DNA from 2 places in the Thiobacter subterraneus genome. Region 2 is predicted to be linked to the other one. Evidence: predicted binding sites of a transcription regulator. Region 2 holds the regulator's gene; the other holds the start of a gene.
The links. Region 2 encodes HrcA, which represses chaperone genes, less so after heat shock. Its sites were predicted from a motif close to TTAGCACTCNNNNNNNNNGAGTGCTAA; they were not measured.
Positions count from the first base shown of each region.

Region 1 (7,833 bases), 760 kb from region 2:
TGCCGAACTCGACGACGAGTGGATGACCGGCAAGGTCTATCTCAACCTCAACCCGTAACCCCGGCGCCATGACACCCGCCGCAGAAATTTACAGAAAAGGGGTCGCACAATCTGCTTGCCGCGTTCAAGTGCGCAACCTCGCCGGCAGCGCTGAAAGTCAGTTGGTGGGGGACGGCGCGGATATCATGATGGCGGAGGAAGGTTGCGTCGCCCAAAGCGGGAAATGCGCAAATCAAATGTGGCGGATGGCGGCATGAAAGGAAAATATTTCTCACCATCCAGGTCGGAAGCCAACATTCTGGACCTCGTGCTATTTGGTTCGTCCTTTACACTCCATTTGATTTGGTGTCTTTACATATTTAAGGAACGTGGCATCGGAGCCGTCACACGTTCTCAGCAATTGCTGGGCAATGTCTATTCAGTTGTCGGTTTTGAGTGGAATGGCCTTGGAGCCTATTTGGTCGCTGGAGCATTGCTTTCCTCTTTCTTGGCAAACACTTTTAGGCGCGTGTTTGAGGGACTGCTGCTTGGTTGGCCGAGATTTCCCACGCATAACAAAGGGAGCCTGACGGATTCTTTCTGGATGCTGCTTGGTTATGGACTTATAACTTTCTTCGCCGCTGGTTTTTTTGGGGAGAAATTCACAGCAAAAAATATCGAGTTGTTGGACGCAATCCTTATTGCTGCAATGACATATATTTTTGGCTTTATAGTTAATGTTTTCGATGAATTCTTGTCGGCGGCTTATATCGTTTTTCGTGGAGGTAAAGCTTGAGCGCGTTACACAAAGCAGGGTCCCTTGCATGGGTGGCCACCAAACTGAAAGAGGTGGCTGATGCAGCTGAGATTGTCCAAAACACGGCTGATCCAAATGCTCGCGAGCAAGCGGCTTATGATGCTGCAACGAAGCTGGCTGAGGCCGTTGGAATTGGCATACCGCTTTGGTTTCTCGACAAGGCTCTCACCAAAACTGGTCTCGATCGTGTATTTGATTCACTCCGCAAGGACAAATCATTCCAAGATTACTTGAAGGATCAGGCCGCGAAGAAAAGTCTACGAGATGCGGGATTAGGCACCCTGGCGGAATGGGGATTGAAAGAGCTTCGTGAATGGATCAGCCGGAACGCATATCTCGATCCTCTATTTGATTTGACGACGGGTCGGTATCGGGATGCCAAACCCTGGCGCTGGCCCCGGGACCCCTTCATCCTGGACCTCGACAGCGACGGCTGGGAGGCAGTGGGCTACCCCGCCCACATCGACTTCGACTTTGATGGCGACGGCATTCTGACCAAGACTGGCTGGGTGGGCAGGGAGTTGTGCATCTTTCTCTCTGCAAATTTCCCCCCGCACTACGGAACAAGTCAAGCTAGTTGTCGCCTGATTCATGCAACAAACTGCCCTGTATCTTCGGCATGTACGTGGCCGCGCACGACAGCATTACGCTCCGGATTGAGCGTGACCGCACCGACCGGTGTCCAGTCGCGAACCTCCCCGGACCAGCGCGCAGGATGGCGCGCGCGGGCCTGGAGATACGTCTGATGGCGTTTGGCCAGGATGGCCTGGTCCTCCAACGCGTGTCGCTGCGCCGGCGTGACGTAGCGGATGCCACTGTGGCGGTGCTCGAAGTTGTACCAGTGCACGAAGTCCCGCCCCCAGCGGCGGGCCTCTTCAAGGGTGGCAAAGCCCCGCGCCGGGAATTCGGGGCGATACTTGGCCGTTTTGAACAGCGACTCGACGAAGGCGTTGTCGTCGGAGACGCGCGGGCGCGAGTAAGAGGGTTTGACACCCAGCCAGTGCAGCATGGCAAGCACCGTGGTGGCCTTGAGCGTGCTGCCGTTATCGCCGTGAAGCACGGGTTTGTCGATCATCGCGTGGACGCCTTCGGCCAGCGCGGTGCGCTTGAGCAGGCTCACCGCGTGGTCGGCGTGGTCAGCCGCATGGATTTCCCATCCGACGATCTTGCGGCTGTAGAGATCCAGGATCAGGTAAAGGTGGAACCAACGCCCCTGCACCTGCGTGGGCAGGTAAGTCATGTCCCAGCACCAGACCTGGCCTGGCGCGGTCGCGACATGGGTGGTTGGCGGGCGCGAACGCTGAGGCGCACGAGCCCGGCCCCGGTGGCGCGTCTGCCCGTGGGCGCGCAGCACGCGCTGGAAGCTCGATTCGCTGGCGATATAGATCCCTTCGTCGGCGAGCGTCGGCACGATGCGCGCGGGGGGTTGGTCGGCGAAACGCGCCTCGTTGGCCACCGCCAGGATGCGGGCGCGCTCCTCTTCGGTGAGCGCATGGGCGGGTGTCGGGCGCTTGGCCATGGGCCGGCGATCGCCGACGCGCAGGCCGTCCTCGGCCTTCCAGCGTTGCAGGGTGCGCACGGTGATGCCAGCAACCTCGCATGCCGGGCGCAGGCGCGCCCCCGCGGCATGTGCGGTGTCGATGTGGCGGACGATTGTTTGGCGATCTTCCCGGCCGATCATGCGTCCTCGTCCTTGTCCTTTGGAAAGATCGCCTCGAGCTTTTTTGACAGCACCAGCAGCGCGGCGGCTTCGGCCAAGGCCTTCTCCTTGCGGCGCAGCTCGCGCTCGAGTTCCTTGATACGTCGCCGGTCGGCCTTCTTGTCGCGGAGGCCGAGCCGCGCGGTGTCCTCGGGGTCGGCCAGCGCTTGTGTCGCCGCTGCACGCCATTGCTCGAGTTCCTGCGGATACACGCCGTTCTCGCGGCACCAGGCGCTCTTGCTGGCTTCATCCATTGCGGCGGTGACCAGCACGGCCTCGAATCGGGCCGGCCCTGTCCAGGCCCGTGTGCGAGCGGGCTTGGACAGGGCATCCGCGCGCCACCTCTCCAGCGTCGCCGTTGAAATACTCAGTTCGCGGGAAACCGTCTCCACCGATGCGCTCTCCGGGGGCAACAACCGTGCTACCGCTTTGTCCTTGAATGCTTGTCCGTATCTGGCCACTTTGTTCTTCCCTTATCGCCCCCAGGTTTCAGATTCTGTCGAGGCGACAACTATTCTGACTCAGAGGGACTACCGGCGGGCTGGTGAGGTGTGCGGTGGTCCCGGTAGCCTGGACAGCCCCTGGGAATAACCCAAGGCCGGTACCGCCGGAGCGGCCATTGCAGGCGATGCTGCCGCAAATCCTCTTCAGGATCCGTTCCGGGCGCCTGGCAGGGGGCCAAGGGCTGTGTCGTGTGCCCCATGGGCTGATAAAGAACCGCAACGGCCCGGTGGGGCGGCCGCCACCGAAGCGAACGGTCAGCGGGAACTCACCCAGCGAGATGCCCCGCCGCCAACCGCCGGACGGCCAGGGCTGCTTCTGCGATTACCTCCCAACGTCGCTCCTGCCGCCGAGGGCCGTGCGCCCGTGCCGGCGCTTGAACTTTCGAAGGGTCGCCCCTATCATTAGCACTCCTCGCGCCCGAGTGCTAACAATTCCGGCGCGCTGTGGCTACGAGCCGCCCCGCCGGCCCGGACTCCTGGGCGACATGCCCGGGCGCAGGTTTGAGGCCGGCCGATCCGGATTCCCCGTTTCAACGCAAAACTTCAGGAGACCGAAGCATGAAAATCCGACCCCTGCATGACCGCGTGATCGTCAAGCGTGTGGAGGAGGAACGCAAGACCGCCTCCGGCATCGTCATTCCGGACACCGCCGCGGAGAAACCGGACCAGGGTGAAGTCATCGCCGTGGGCCCCGGCAAGCGGGACGACTCCGGCAAGCTCATTCCCATGGACGTGAAGGTGGGCGACCGTGTCCTGTTCGGCAAGTACGCCGGCCAAACCGTCAAGGTGGAGGGCGAGGAACTGCTCGTGATGCGCGAAGAAGACATCATGGGCGTGATCGAGAAGTAACCGCTATCCCACGCAAAGACGCGAAGTGCGGGGACCTGCCGGTTTGCCGTGCCACCTCTCCGCCCTTGCGTTCCACGATTTTGAATTCAGGAGAATCAAATGGCTGCTAAAGACGTGAAATTCGGCGATGTCGCCCGCCACAAGATGGTCGCCGGCGTGAACATTCTGGCGGACGCGGTGAAGGTGACGCTGGGTCCCAAGGGCCGCAACGTGGTGCTGGAGCGTTCCTTCGGTGCGCCCACCATCACCAAGGACGGCGTGTCCGTGGCCAAGGAAATCGAGCTCAAGGACAAGTTCGAGAACATGGGCGCCCAGATGGTGAAGGAAGTCGCTTCCAAGACTTCCGATGTGGCCGGTGACGGCACCACCACCGCCACCGTGCTGGCCCAGGCGATTCTCAAGGAAGGCATGAAGTATGTCGCCGCCGGCATGAACCCCATGGACCTCAAGCGCGGCATCGACAAGGCCGTCGCCGCCACCGTGGAGGAGCTCAAGAAGATTTCCAAGCCCTGCACCACCAGCAAGGAAATCGCCCAGGTGGGTTCCATTTCCGCCAACTCCGACGAATCCATCGGCAAGATCATCGCCGATGCCATGGAAAAGGTGGGCAAGGAAGGCGTGATCACGGTGGAGGACGGCTCGGGTCTCGACAACGAGCTGGAAGTGGTGGAGGGCATGCAGTTCGACCGGGGCTATCTCTCCCCCTACTTCATCAACAATCCGGACCGTCAGCTCGCCGTGCTGGAAAACCCCTTCGTGCTGCTGCACGACAAGAAGATCTCCAGCATCCGCGACCTGCTGCCCATCCTGGAGCAGGTGGCCAAGGCGGGCCGTCCGCTGCTCATCATCGCCGAGGACGTGGAAGGCGAGGCGCTCGCCACCCTGGTGGTGAACAACATCCGCGGCATTCTCAAAACCTGCGCGGTCAAGGCCCCGGGCTTCGGTGACCGGCGCAAGGCCATGCTCGAGGACATCGCCATCCTCACCGGCGGCACGGTGATCGCCGAGGAAGTGGGCCTGTCCCTCGAGAAGGCCACCCTCGCCGATCTGGGCCAGGCCAAGCGCATCGAGGTGGCCAAGGAACACACCACCATCATCGACGGTGCCGGCAAGGCCGAGGCGATCCAGGCCCGGGTCAAGCAGATCCGCAAGCAGATCGAGGAAGCCACCAGCGACTACGACAAGGAGAAGCTGCAGGAGCGGGTGGCCAAGCTCGCCGGCGGTGTGGCGGTGATCAAGGTGGGCGCTGCCACCGAGGTCGAGATGAAGGAAAAGAAAGCCCGCGTGGAAGACGCCCTGCACGCCACCCGCGCGGCGGTGGAAGAGGGCATCGTGCCGGGCGGCGGTGTGGCCCTGCTGCGCTGCGTGGAAGCGGTGTCCAAGCTCAAGGGCGACAACCACGACCAGGATGCCGGCATCAAGATCGTGCTGCGCGCCATGCAGGAGCCCCTGCGCCAGATCGTGGCCAACTGTGGTGACGAGCCCTCCGTGGTGGTCAACAAGGTGGTCGAGGGCAAGGGCAATTTCGGCTACAACGCCCAGACCGGCGAGTATGGCGACATGATGGAGATGGGCGTGCTGGATCCCACCAAGGTGACCCGCACGGCCCTGCAGAATGCCGCCTCCGTGGCCGGTCTGATGCTCACCACCGACTGCATGGTGGCCGAGCTGCCGGAAGACAAGCCGGCCCCTGCCGGCGGCGGCATGGGCGGCATGGGCGGCATGGACATGATGTAACCGCCCAACGGATGGTCCGGACAAACCCCGCTGCGGCGGGGTTTGTTTTTTGAGCGGCCTCAAGCCTGCCGGCTGCCTGCCGCTATTCGCACAACGGGACGGTGTGGAGGGGCCGGTGCGGGCCGATCCTGCCCGGCGCTGGGCCCATCCCGCCTCCCGCGCGCTATCATCCCCAGCCATGGCCGCCAATCCTCCCGCTGTTTCCCGCTCCGCGCGCACCCTCATCCTGGGCTTCGGCCTGGTCTGCCTGCTGCTCGTCGCCCTGGCCGCCACGGCGCTGTGGCAGATGCGCGCCGCCAACACCCGCCTGGAGCGCATCGTGGTCGAGGCCAACGTCAAAGTGGCCCACGTCAATGCCATGCAGTCTGCTTCCCGGGAGCGCGCCCTGGTGGTGCAGTCCATGCTGCTTACGGGTGATCCCTTCGAGCGCGACCGCCTCATGCTGCGCTTCCGTGAGCTGGCCAGCCAGTACGTGATCCACCGCGACGCCCTGCGTGCCATGCCGCTGACGGACGCCGAGCGGGTGGCGCTGGAAGCCTCCCGCGTCAAGATACGCACCTCCACCGCTCTCATGGAGGAGGTGGTGCGCCTGCTGGAGGAGGGACGGGAGTTCGAAGCGGACCGGCTGCTCGTGGAGCAGGCACTGCCGGCCCAGCAGGCGGTGTACGTCCACTTCAAGGAACTGCTGGCCCTGCAGGAGGCGGCCAGCGCGCGTGCCCTTGACGAGGCGCGCCGCGGTTACCGTCATGCCTTCGCGCAGGTGGCGGCGCTGGCGGCGGCGGCGGTGATCCTGGCCATCGTGATCGCGGCGCGGGTGACACGGCGGGCGCTGGCGGCGGAGCGGGCGCTGGCCGAGGAACGGGACCGCGCCGAGATCACGCTGCATTCCATTGGCGATGCCGTCATCACCACCGATGCCGACGGGCGCGTGCGCCACCTGAATGCCATGGCGGAACGCCTTACCGGCTGGTCCCTGGCGGAAGCGGCGGGCCGGCCGGTGGACGAAATCTACCGGGTGGTGGACGAGCGCGACCGCCGCCCCCTGGCGGGCCTGCTGGCGGGCGTGCTCGCCGATGCGCCGCCGACTGTCACGCCGGCGGCACCCGTGCTGCTCAACCGTCGCGGCGAGGAATACGCCATCGAGCAGACGGTCTCCCCCATTCGGGCGAAGGCGGGGGGCGTCCTCGGGGCGGTGGTGGTGTTCCGGGACGTGACCACCGAGCGGGTGCTGGCCCAGGAGCTGGCCTGGCAGGCCAGCCACGATCCCCTCACGGGCCTGTTCAACCGCCACGAGTTCGAGCGGCGGCTCGCCCATTTGGCCGACCGGGCGCGCACAAGGGGCGAACACCACGTGTTGCTCTTCCTGGATCTGGACCAGTTCAAGCTGGTGAACGATACCTGCGGCCATCTTGCCGGCGACGAGCTCCTGCGCCAGCTCGCCGCCGTGCTGCCGGCCCGGCTGCGGCCCGAGGACACCCTGGCGCGGCTGGGCGGCGATGAATTCGGTGTGCTGCTGCCCAACAGCGACGTGGCGGCGGGCGAGGCCGTGGCCGAGGCGCTGCGCCAGGCCATTGCGGAATTCCGCTTCGTCTGGGGCGACAAGACCTTCACCATCGGGGTATCCATGGGGCTGGTGGCGCTGGGGGCGGGCTGCGGCGACCTGGCGGCGATCCTGTCCGCCGCCGACACCGCCTGCTACATGGCCAAGGAACGCGGCCGCAACCGGGTGTTCGTGCACCGGGAAAGCGATGCGGAGGTGCGCCGCCGGCAGGGCGAGGTGGAGTGGGTCAACCAGATCACGCGGGCCTTCGAGGAAAACCGCTTCCACCTCTACTTCCAGGAAATCCATCCCCTGCCCCTGGGCCAGACCTGCCGGCGGCGGGAGATCCTGCTGCGCATGGTGGACGAGGCCGGCCGCCTGGTGCCGCCCATGGCCTTCATCCCGGCGGCGGAGCGCTACAACCTGATGCCGATCCTGGACCGCTGGGTGGTGCGCAGCACCTTCGCCTGGCTGGCGGCAAACCGCGAGGCCCTGTGTCCGGACGCCGTCCTCAGCATCAATCTTTCTGGTCAGTCCCTGGGCGACGAGGACTTCGGCGACTTCGTGCTGGACCAGCTTCGCTCCTACCGCATCGACCCGCGCCACATCTGTTTCGAGATCACCGAGACCGCGGCCATCGCCAACCTGACGCGCGCGCTTCAACTCATGAACACCCTGCGCGCAGTGGGCTGTGCCTTCTCCCTGGACG
Region 1 is NZ_AP042402.1:1,413,070-1,420,902, reverse strand. It holds partial or broken gene ACZ42P_RS07105 (IS256 family transposase) at 1-58, shown strand, start outside; gene ACZ42P_RS07100 (hypothetical protein) at 224-775, shown strand; one part of gene ACZ42P_RS07095 (IS3 family transposase) at 1,386-2,524, opposite strand; one part of gene ACZ42P_RS07095 (IS3 family transposase) at 2,524-2,956, opposite strand; gene groES (co-chaperone GroES) at 3,557-3,847, shown strand; gene groL (chaperonin GroEL) at 3,947-5,584, shown strand; gene ACZ42P_RS07080 (EAL domain-containing protein) at 5,763-7,833, shown strand, end outside.
Region 1: the regulator HrcA is predicted to act here: its motif matches at 3,401-3,427, upstream of groES (co-chaperone GroES).

Region 2 (7,833 bases):
ACGAGCAGGGCGGGGGCGGGCGTGGACACGGGCAAACTCCAGTACCAGATACACAAGAAGCGGGAAAGGCCATGCGCCTTCCCCGCTTCCCGAAGCGTCGGAATTATACCGGATTGTGACAGGGACTGACAACGCGACGGGCGCGCACGCCCCGGCTCGTCCCTTCCCGCCCTAGCGCAGACCCAGGACGTCCTGCATGTCGTACAGGCCGCGCGGATGGTCGGCCAGGAACCGCGCCGCGCGCAGCGCCCCCATGGCGAAGGTGGCGCGACTGGAGGCCTTGTGGGTGATCTCGATGCGCTCGCCGATGCCGGCGAACAGCACGGTGTGATCGCCCACGATGTCGCCGCCGCGCACCGTGGCGAAGCCGATGGTGCTGGGCAGGCGCTCGCCGGTCACACCCTCCCGCCCATACACCGCGCACTGGGCGAGATCGCGCCCCAGCGCCGCGGCCACCACTTCACCCATGCGCAGGGCCGTGCCAGAGGGCGCATCCACCTTGTGCCGGTGGTGGGCCTCGATGATCTCCACGTCGTAGCCTTCGGCCAGAACCCGTGCGGCCATGTCCAGCAGCTTGAGCACCACGTTCACGCCCACGCTCATGTTGGGCGCGAACACGATGCCGATCTCCTCGGCGGCCTCCCGGATCAGGGTCTTCTGCTCGGGCGCAAAGCCCGTGGTGCCGATCACCATGGCGATGCCCCGGTCCCGGCACAGGGCGAGGTGCTTGAGCGTGCCTTCCGGCCGCGTGAAGTCGATGAGCACCTGGCTGCCGGCCAGCGCCGCTTCCGGGTCGGTGCGCACGGTCACCCCACAGGGCGTGCCCACCAGCTCGCCGGCATCCCGTCCGGCAAAGGGGCTGCCGGGCCGTTCCAGGGCGGCGCTCAGGCGCAGGTCCGCGGCCTGGGTGACGGCCTCGATGAGGGCCCGGCCCATGCGGCCGGAGGCGCCGGCAATGGCGACGTTGAGCATGAATCCATCCGTTCGGTGAAGAACCGGCACCGGCAGACGGCCCGGCCGGTTCGGGTTGGTCAGAAACCGATTTTCTCCAGCATGCGACCGAAAAAGCCCTTCTCCTCCGGGGCCGGCGCCGGCGGCGCATCGGGATCGGCCTTTGACAGCACGATCTCATTGACGCCCCGCACGGGCTGCTTCTCCGCCTGGGCCCGGTCTTCGGCGGTGAGCGGCACCACGTCCCCGGCCACCCGCACGAGCTGGTCGTTTTCGAAAAACAGCGTGAGCTTGCGTTCCTCCATGAGTTTGCCGCCCTTGGCCAGGCGGTACACGTAGTCCCAGCGGTTGGCGTGGAAGGGATCGGTGATGGGCGGCGAACCCAGCAGGAAGCGCACCTGGGCACGGGTCATGCCGGGTGCCAGGCGGGCCACCATGTCCTGGGTGATGACGTTGCCCTGCTGGATTTCCACCTTGTAGGGTTCGGGGGCAATGGACGTGAGCGAACAGCCCGCCAGCCACAAAACCGAGAGCAAAGCAATGCGCCGCATGGGGAAGGCCCGCAGTGAAAGCGGCCATTATAGCGGCTCGCCCCCGCCCTGGGCAGCACGCCGGCTGGCAGCCGCCGGGCAAACGGCCTATCATCTGAGCGGTCAGTGCTTGCCGGACATACCCATGAGCGATCCCAGGGAACTCAAGAACGCCGGGCTCAAGGCCACCCTGCCCCGCCTGAAGATTCTCAGCCTGTTCGAGACCAGTGAGGTCCGCCATCTCACCGCCGAGGACGTTTACCGCATGCTGCTGCAGCAGGGCGACGCGGACATCGGGCTGGCCACCATCTACCGTGTGCTCACCCAGTTCGAACAGGCCGGGCTATTGATCCGCCACCATTTCGAAAGCGGCAAGGCGGTGTTCGAGCTGAACCAGGGGGGACATCACGACCATCTGGTGTGCATGCAGTGCGGACGGGTGGAGGAGTTCTACGACGCGGAAATCGAAAAGCGTCAGGAAAGAATCGCCCGGGAGCGGGGCTTCTCCATCCACGAACACTCCCTCTACATCTACGCCGACTGCACCAAGGAAAACTGTCCCTACCGGCGCTAGGAAAGCGCTTAAGGATCCCGCAGGCCCAGTGGCCGCGGTTTCAGCCGCGATGGGGCGCGACCGCATGCGAGCCCGTTTTCGGCCCAGGCCTGGTGCGGGCCCGGCGCGGCGAAGCCCTTCCATCAGCGGTCGAGCATCTCCGCGGCGTGGGCGCGTGTGGTGTCCGTGATGTCCACACCCCCCAGCATGCGCGCGATTTCCTCCACCCGTGCGTCCCGGTCCAGGGGGGCGATGCGGGAGACGGTCGCCCCGTCCCGCGTCTCCTTCCACACCCGGAGGTGATGGTCGCCTTGCGCCGCCACCTGGGGCAGATGGGTGATGCACAGCACCTGCCGGCTTTCCCCCAGCCGCTTGAGGAGGGCGCCGACGATCTCGGCCACCCCCCCGCCGATGCCCACGTCCACCTCGTCGAAGATGAGGGTGGGCACCGGCGTCACGTCCGCCGCGACCACCTGGATGGCCAGGCTGATGCGGGAGAGCTCGCCACCGGAGGCCACCTTGGCGAGGGGGCGCAACGCCGCCCCGGCATGGGCCGCCACCCGGAACTCCACGTTCTCCAGACCGAAGCTGCCTGCCTCCGGCGCCGGCACCAGCGCCACCTCGAAGCGCGCGCCTGCCATGGCCAGGGTCTGCAGGGTCTGGGTTACCTTGCGGGAGAGCTCCGCCGCGGCCTTGGCCCGTTCCGCGCTGAGTTTTTCCGCCTCGGCACGATAGCGTGCCTTAAGCGCGTCCTCGCGCTGGGCCAGGGCAGCGGCATCCCCGGCCTGCGCCAGCTCGGCCAGCCGCTCGCGCGCGCCTTCCAGCAGCGCCGGCAGGCGGTCCGGGGTGACGCGGAACCTGCGTGCCGCCCGGTGGATGGCTTCCAGCCGCGCCTCGCACTCCGCGAGGCGTTCGGGGTCCAGGTCCAGCCGCTGGCGATAGTGGTTCAAGGCATAGGCCGCCTCGCGCAACTGGATTTCCGCCGGCTCCAGGATGGCCAGCACTTCTTCCAGGGCCGGGTCGTATTGCCGCAGCTGCTGCAGCCGGTCGATCACGCCGGCCAGCTGGGACAGCAGCGACAGATCGCTCTCGGAGAGCTGTTCCACCGCCTCCCGCGCGCCTTCGATGAGACTGGCGGCATGGGCCAGCCGGCTGTGTTCCGCCTTAAGCGCAGCCCACTCCTCCTCGCTGAATTGGAGCGCCTCGAGCTCCTTCACCTGCCATTCCAGCTCTTCCCGTTCCCGGGCGAGCTGCGCCGCATCCCGTTCCGCCAGCTGCCGCTGCCGGCGGATTTCCTGCCAGTCCCGGTACAGGTCGGCCACCAGGCCGGCCAGCACATCCAGCGCCGCGTAGCCATCCAGCAAGGCACGCTGGGCCGCCGGCCTGAGCAGGCTCTGGTGGGCATGCTGGCCATGGATGTCCACCAGCCGCTCCCCCACCTCGCGCAGCTGCTGCAGGGTCGCCGCATGGCCATTGATGAAGGCACGGGAGCGGCCCGAAGCATCCACCACCCGGCGCAGCAGGCACAGACCTTCGTCGCCTGTCAGGTCGTGGGCCGCCAGCCACTCGAGGAGTTCCTGCTCCCGGGAAATGTCGAACTGGGCGGCGATCTCGGCCCGGGCACAGCCCTGCCGCACCACGGAAGCATCGGCGCGGTCGCCCAGCACCAGGGCCAGGGCGTCGATGAGGATGGACTTGCCGGCACCGGTCTCGCCGGTGAGCACGGTGAAACCGGGCTCGAAATCCAGCTCGACCCGGTCGACGATGACGAAATCGCGGACGGAAAGATGGACCAGCACGGTCAGCCGTCGCCCCCGAGAAGACCGGTGTGCCTCACAGCTTTTCCCCCCAGTGCAGTTTCTGGCGCAGCATGTCGTAATAGCTGTGGCCCTTGGGATGGAGCAGGCGCACCGTTTCCATGGATCCACTCACCTGCACCCGGTCGCCCACCTTGAGGTCCAGCCGGTGCTGGCCATCCAGGTTGGCGCAACAGTCGTCGGCATGGACGATCAGCACCTCCACCTGGGAGTGGCTGTTCACGGCGATGGGCCGGTTGGACAGGGTGTGGGGGCAGATGGGCACGAGGGCGATGGCCTCCAGGGTGGGATGGAGGATGGGGCCGCCCGCCGACAGGGCGTAGGCCGTGGAGCCCGTGGGGGAAGCGATCACCAGGCCGTCGGAGCGCTGGCTGTACACGAACTGGCCGTCGATGAACACCTCCAGCTCGATGAGCCGCCCCGCCGCCCCCTTGGACACCACCACGTCGTTGAAGGCACGGGCTTCGTGGAGGATTTCGCCGTTGCGTTTGATCACCGCATCCAGCAAAAAGCGATCTTCCACCACGAACTCCCCCGCCAGCATCTCGTCCAGGGTCTGGATCATGGTGTCGAGGGAGACGTCGGTGAGAAAGCCCAGCCGCCCCTGGTTTACGCCCACCACCGAAACGTCATGGGGCGCCAGGATGCGCGCAATGGAAAGCATGGTGCCGTCGCCGCCGAACACCACCACCAGGTCGGCGATATGGCCGATCTCGGACAGGGTCGCGGTCTCGAAGCCGGCAATACCCACCCGTTCCGCGGTCTGGGTGGCGATGATGACACGCAGCCCCCGCTGTGACAGGTGGTCCGCCAGGCGCAGCAGGGCGCTGCCGATCTCCCTGCTGTTGTACTTGCCCACCAGGGCCGCGGTCTTGAAAGGGAAGCGCATGATGCCGAAATTATAGCGGTGGCCCCACGCTTTGTCCGGGCGGCAGCGGGCGGCGTCGATGGAACTTCATAACGGGTCAGGAATCGGTAGAATCGTGACCATGCTCGACAAGCGCTCCCTCGTCCTGCTCAAGACCCTGGTGGAACGCTACATTGCGGAAGGCCAGCCCGTGGGGTCGCGCACCCTGTCCCGTTATTCCGGGCTGGACGTGTCCCCCGCGACCATCCGCAACGTGATGGCCGACCTGGAGGAACTGGGCTTCGTCACCAGCCCCCACACCTCGGCGGGGCGCATCCCCACGCCGCGGGGCTACCGCCTGTTCGTGGACAGCCTGCTCACGGTGCAGCCGCTGCCGAGCCAGGCCGTGCAGGCGCTGGAGAGCAAGCTGGACACCTCGGATCCCCAGCGCCTGATCGCCTCCGCCTCGCGCCTGCTGTCGGACCTCACCCATTTCGCCGGTGTGGTGATGGCGCCCAAGCGCAGCACCGCGGTACGCCATATCGAATTCCTGAGCCTGTCGGAGCGGCGCATCCTGATGATCCTGGTCGCCACGGACGGCAACGTGCAAAACCGCATCCTCATTCCCGCCAAGGCTTACACCGCGGCGGAACTCACAGAAGCCGCCAATTTCTTCAACCAGAACTATGCCGGCCGCACCCTGGACGAGGTGAAGCAGACCATTCAGGACGAACTCAAGGCCCTGCGCCAGGACGTCACCGCCCTGATGACCGCGGCGCTGGAGGCCGGCAGCGCGGCCCTTTCGGAAGCGGAAGGCCAGTGCGTGCTGTCCGGTGAGGGCAAGCTCCTGGAGGTTCAGGATCTGTCGGCCAACCTGGACCGGCTCAAACGCCTGTTCTCCATCTTCGAGCAGAAGACCGAGCTCATGCAGCTGCTGGCCCTGGGGCAGCAGAGTCAGGGCGTGCAGATCTTCATCGGTGGCGAGTCCGGCGTCATGCCCCTGGACGAATGCAGTCTGGTCACCGCGCCCTACGAGGTGAACGGGCAAGTGGTGGGCACGGTGGGGGTGATCGGCCCGACGCGCATGGCCTACGACCGCGTCATCCCCATCGTGGACATCACGGCCAAGCTGCTGTCCAGCGCCCTTTCCTATCACTGATGCATTATCTGCCGGAACCCCCCTATCGCCACGGCACGGTTCCCCGCGTCGGCGTGCTCCTGGTCAACCTGGGCACCCCCGCCGCCCCCACGGCGGCGGCCCTGCGGCCGTATCTGCGCCAGTTCCTGTCCGATCCAAGGGTGATCGAGATTCCCCGGGCCGTCTGGTGGCCCATTCTCCATCTCATCATCCTCAACACCCGCCCGCGCAAGTCGGCCCAGAAATACGCCAGCATCTGGACGCCGGAGGGGTCACCCCTGCTCGTCCACACCAAGCGGCAGGCGACACTGCTCAAGGGGTATCTTGGCGAGCGCACCCGCACGCCCCTGGTGGTGGATTACGCCATGCGCTACAGCGAACCGTCGGTGGAACAGGGGATCCTCCGGCTCAAGGCGGCCGGCTGCGACCGGCTGCTGGTGCTGCCCCTCTACCCCCAGTACGCCGCCAGTTCCACCGGCAGCGTGTTCGATGCGGTGGCGGCCACCCTGCAGCGGCTGCGCAACCCGCCCGAGCTGCGCCTCGTCAAGCATTTCCACGACCATCCGGGCTACATCGCCACCCTGGCGGAATCGGTGCGCGCCCACTGGGCCGCCCATGGCCGGCCGGACCGGCTCATCATGAGCTTCCACGGGGTGCCCCGCTTCACCCTGGAAAAGGGCGACCCCTACCACTGCGAATGCCAGAAGACCGCGCGCCTGCTGGCGGAAAACCTGGGGCTTGCCGCCGACGCCTGGCAGGTGACCTTCCAGTCCCGCTTCGGCCGCGCCGAGTGGCTCAAGCCCTACACCCAGCCCACCCTGGAGGCCCTGGCCCGCCAGGGCGTCGGCCGGGTGGACGTCATCTGCCCCGGCTTCGTCGCCGACTGCCTGGAAACCCTGGAGGAAATCGCCGTCGAGGCCAAGACCGCCTTTCTCGCCGCCGGCGGTCGTGAGTTCCACTACATCCCCTGCCCCAACGACCGGCCGGACTTCATCCGGGCGCTTGCCGACCTGACCCTGGGCCATCTCGCGGGCTGGCTCGACGAGGCGCCAGACCGGGCGGCCCGCGCGGCCGAGGCCTCCCGTACCCGTGCCCTGGCCCTGGGTGCGGCCCAGTAGGGCCGCCCTGCCTCAAGGGCCGCGCCGTTCTACCGTTAATTCCCTCCATCCCCCCGTGAACGGAGAGCTGCGATGCGCGTGGAGCAGGCCTGGGTCGATCTCGCGGCCCGCCATGAACGGACCGAGCGTTTCACCATGCGGGAACGGCTGAGCGTGCAAGCCGTGCCGGGGCGTGCCGCCGGGACGCCCGACCGGGTGGATCTGTCGGACGGCGGCCGGGCGGCGGCAGCGGCCGAGCAGATCCGCAAGGCCGGTGACGAAGCCGCCCGGGACCCGCGCGTGACCCTGCTCATCGCCCTGCTGGAACGCCTGACGGGCCGCTGCGTGTGCCGCCTGCGCCCTGTTTCCCAGGACACGCCAGCCCGCTCCGAGGCGACCCCTGCCGAAGGCGCAGCCGCCGGGCCCTCCTTTAGCCTGCGCTATGAACTGGACGCCGAACGGCAGCTCAAGGAGCAGGTGACGTTCCAGGCCCGGGCCCTGGTACGCACCCGTGACGGGCGCGAGATCGCGGTCCAGGTGGCGTTTTCCCTCGCGCGGGAGGAAGCCGAGCGCCTGTCCCTGCGCGTCGGGATGGGCGAGGAGGTCGCCGCCAAGGACCCCCTCGTCCTCAATTTCGCGGGAACCAGCGCCCAGCTCACGGAGGGACGGTTCGCCTTCGACCTGGATGGGGATGGGCAGACCGAGGCCATGCCCTTCCTGGCCGCCGGCAGCGCCTTCCTGGCCCTGGACCGCAACGGTGACGGCCGGATCACGGACGGGCGCGAACTGTTCGGCCCCGCCAGCGGTGACGGCTTTGCCGAACTGGCAGGCTTCGACGCGGACGGCAACGGCTTCATCGATGAGGCCGACCCGGTCTTCCGCCGGCTGCTGCTGTTCAAC
Region 2 is NZ_AP042402.1:657,700-665,532, forward strand. It holds gene carA (glutamine-hydrolyzing carbamoyl-phosphate synthase small subunit) at 1-29, opposite strand, end outside; gene dapB (4-hydroxy-tetrahydrodipicolinate reductase) at 172-972, opposite strand; gene ACZ42P_RS03420 (outer membrane protein assembly factor BamE) at 1,032-1,502, opposite strand; gene fur (ferric iron uptake transcriptional regulator) at 1,627-2,055, shown strand; gene recN (DNA repair protein RecN) at 2,178-3,833, opposite strand; gene ACZ42P_RS03435 (NAD kinase) at 3,868-4,740, opposite strand; gene hrcA (heat-inducible transcriptional repressor HrcA) at 4,841-5,857, shown strand; gene hemH (ferrochelatase) at 5,857-6,954, shown strand; gene ACZ42P_RS03450 (hypothetical protein) at 7,027-7,833, shown strand, end outside.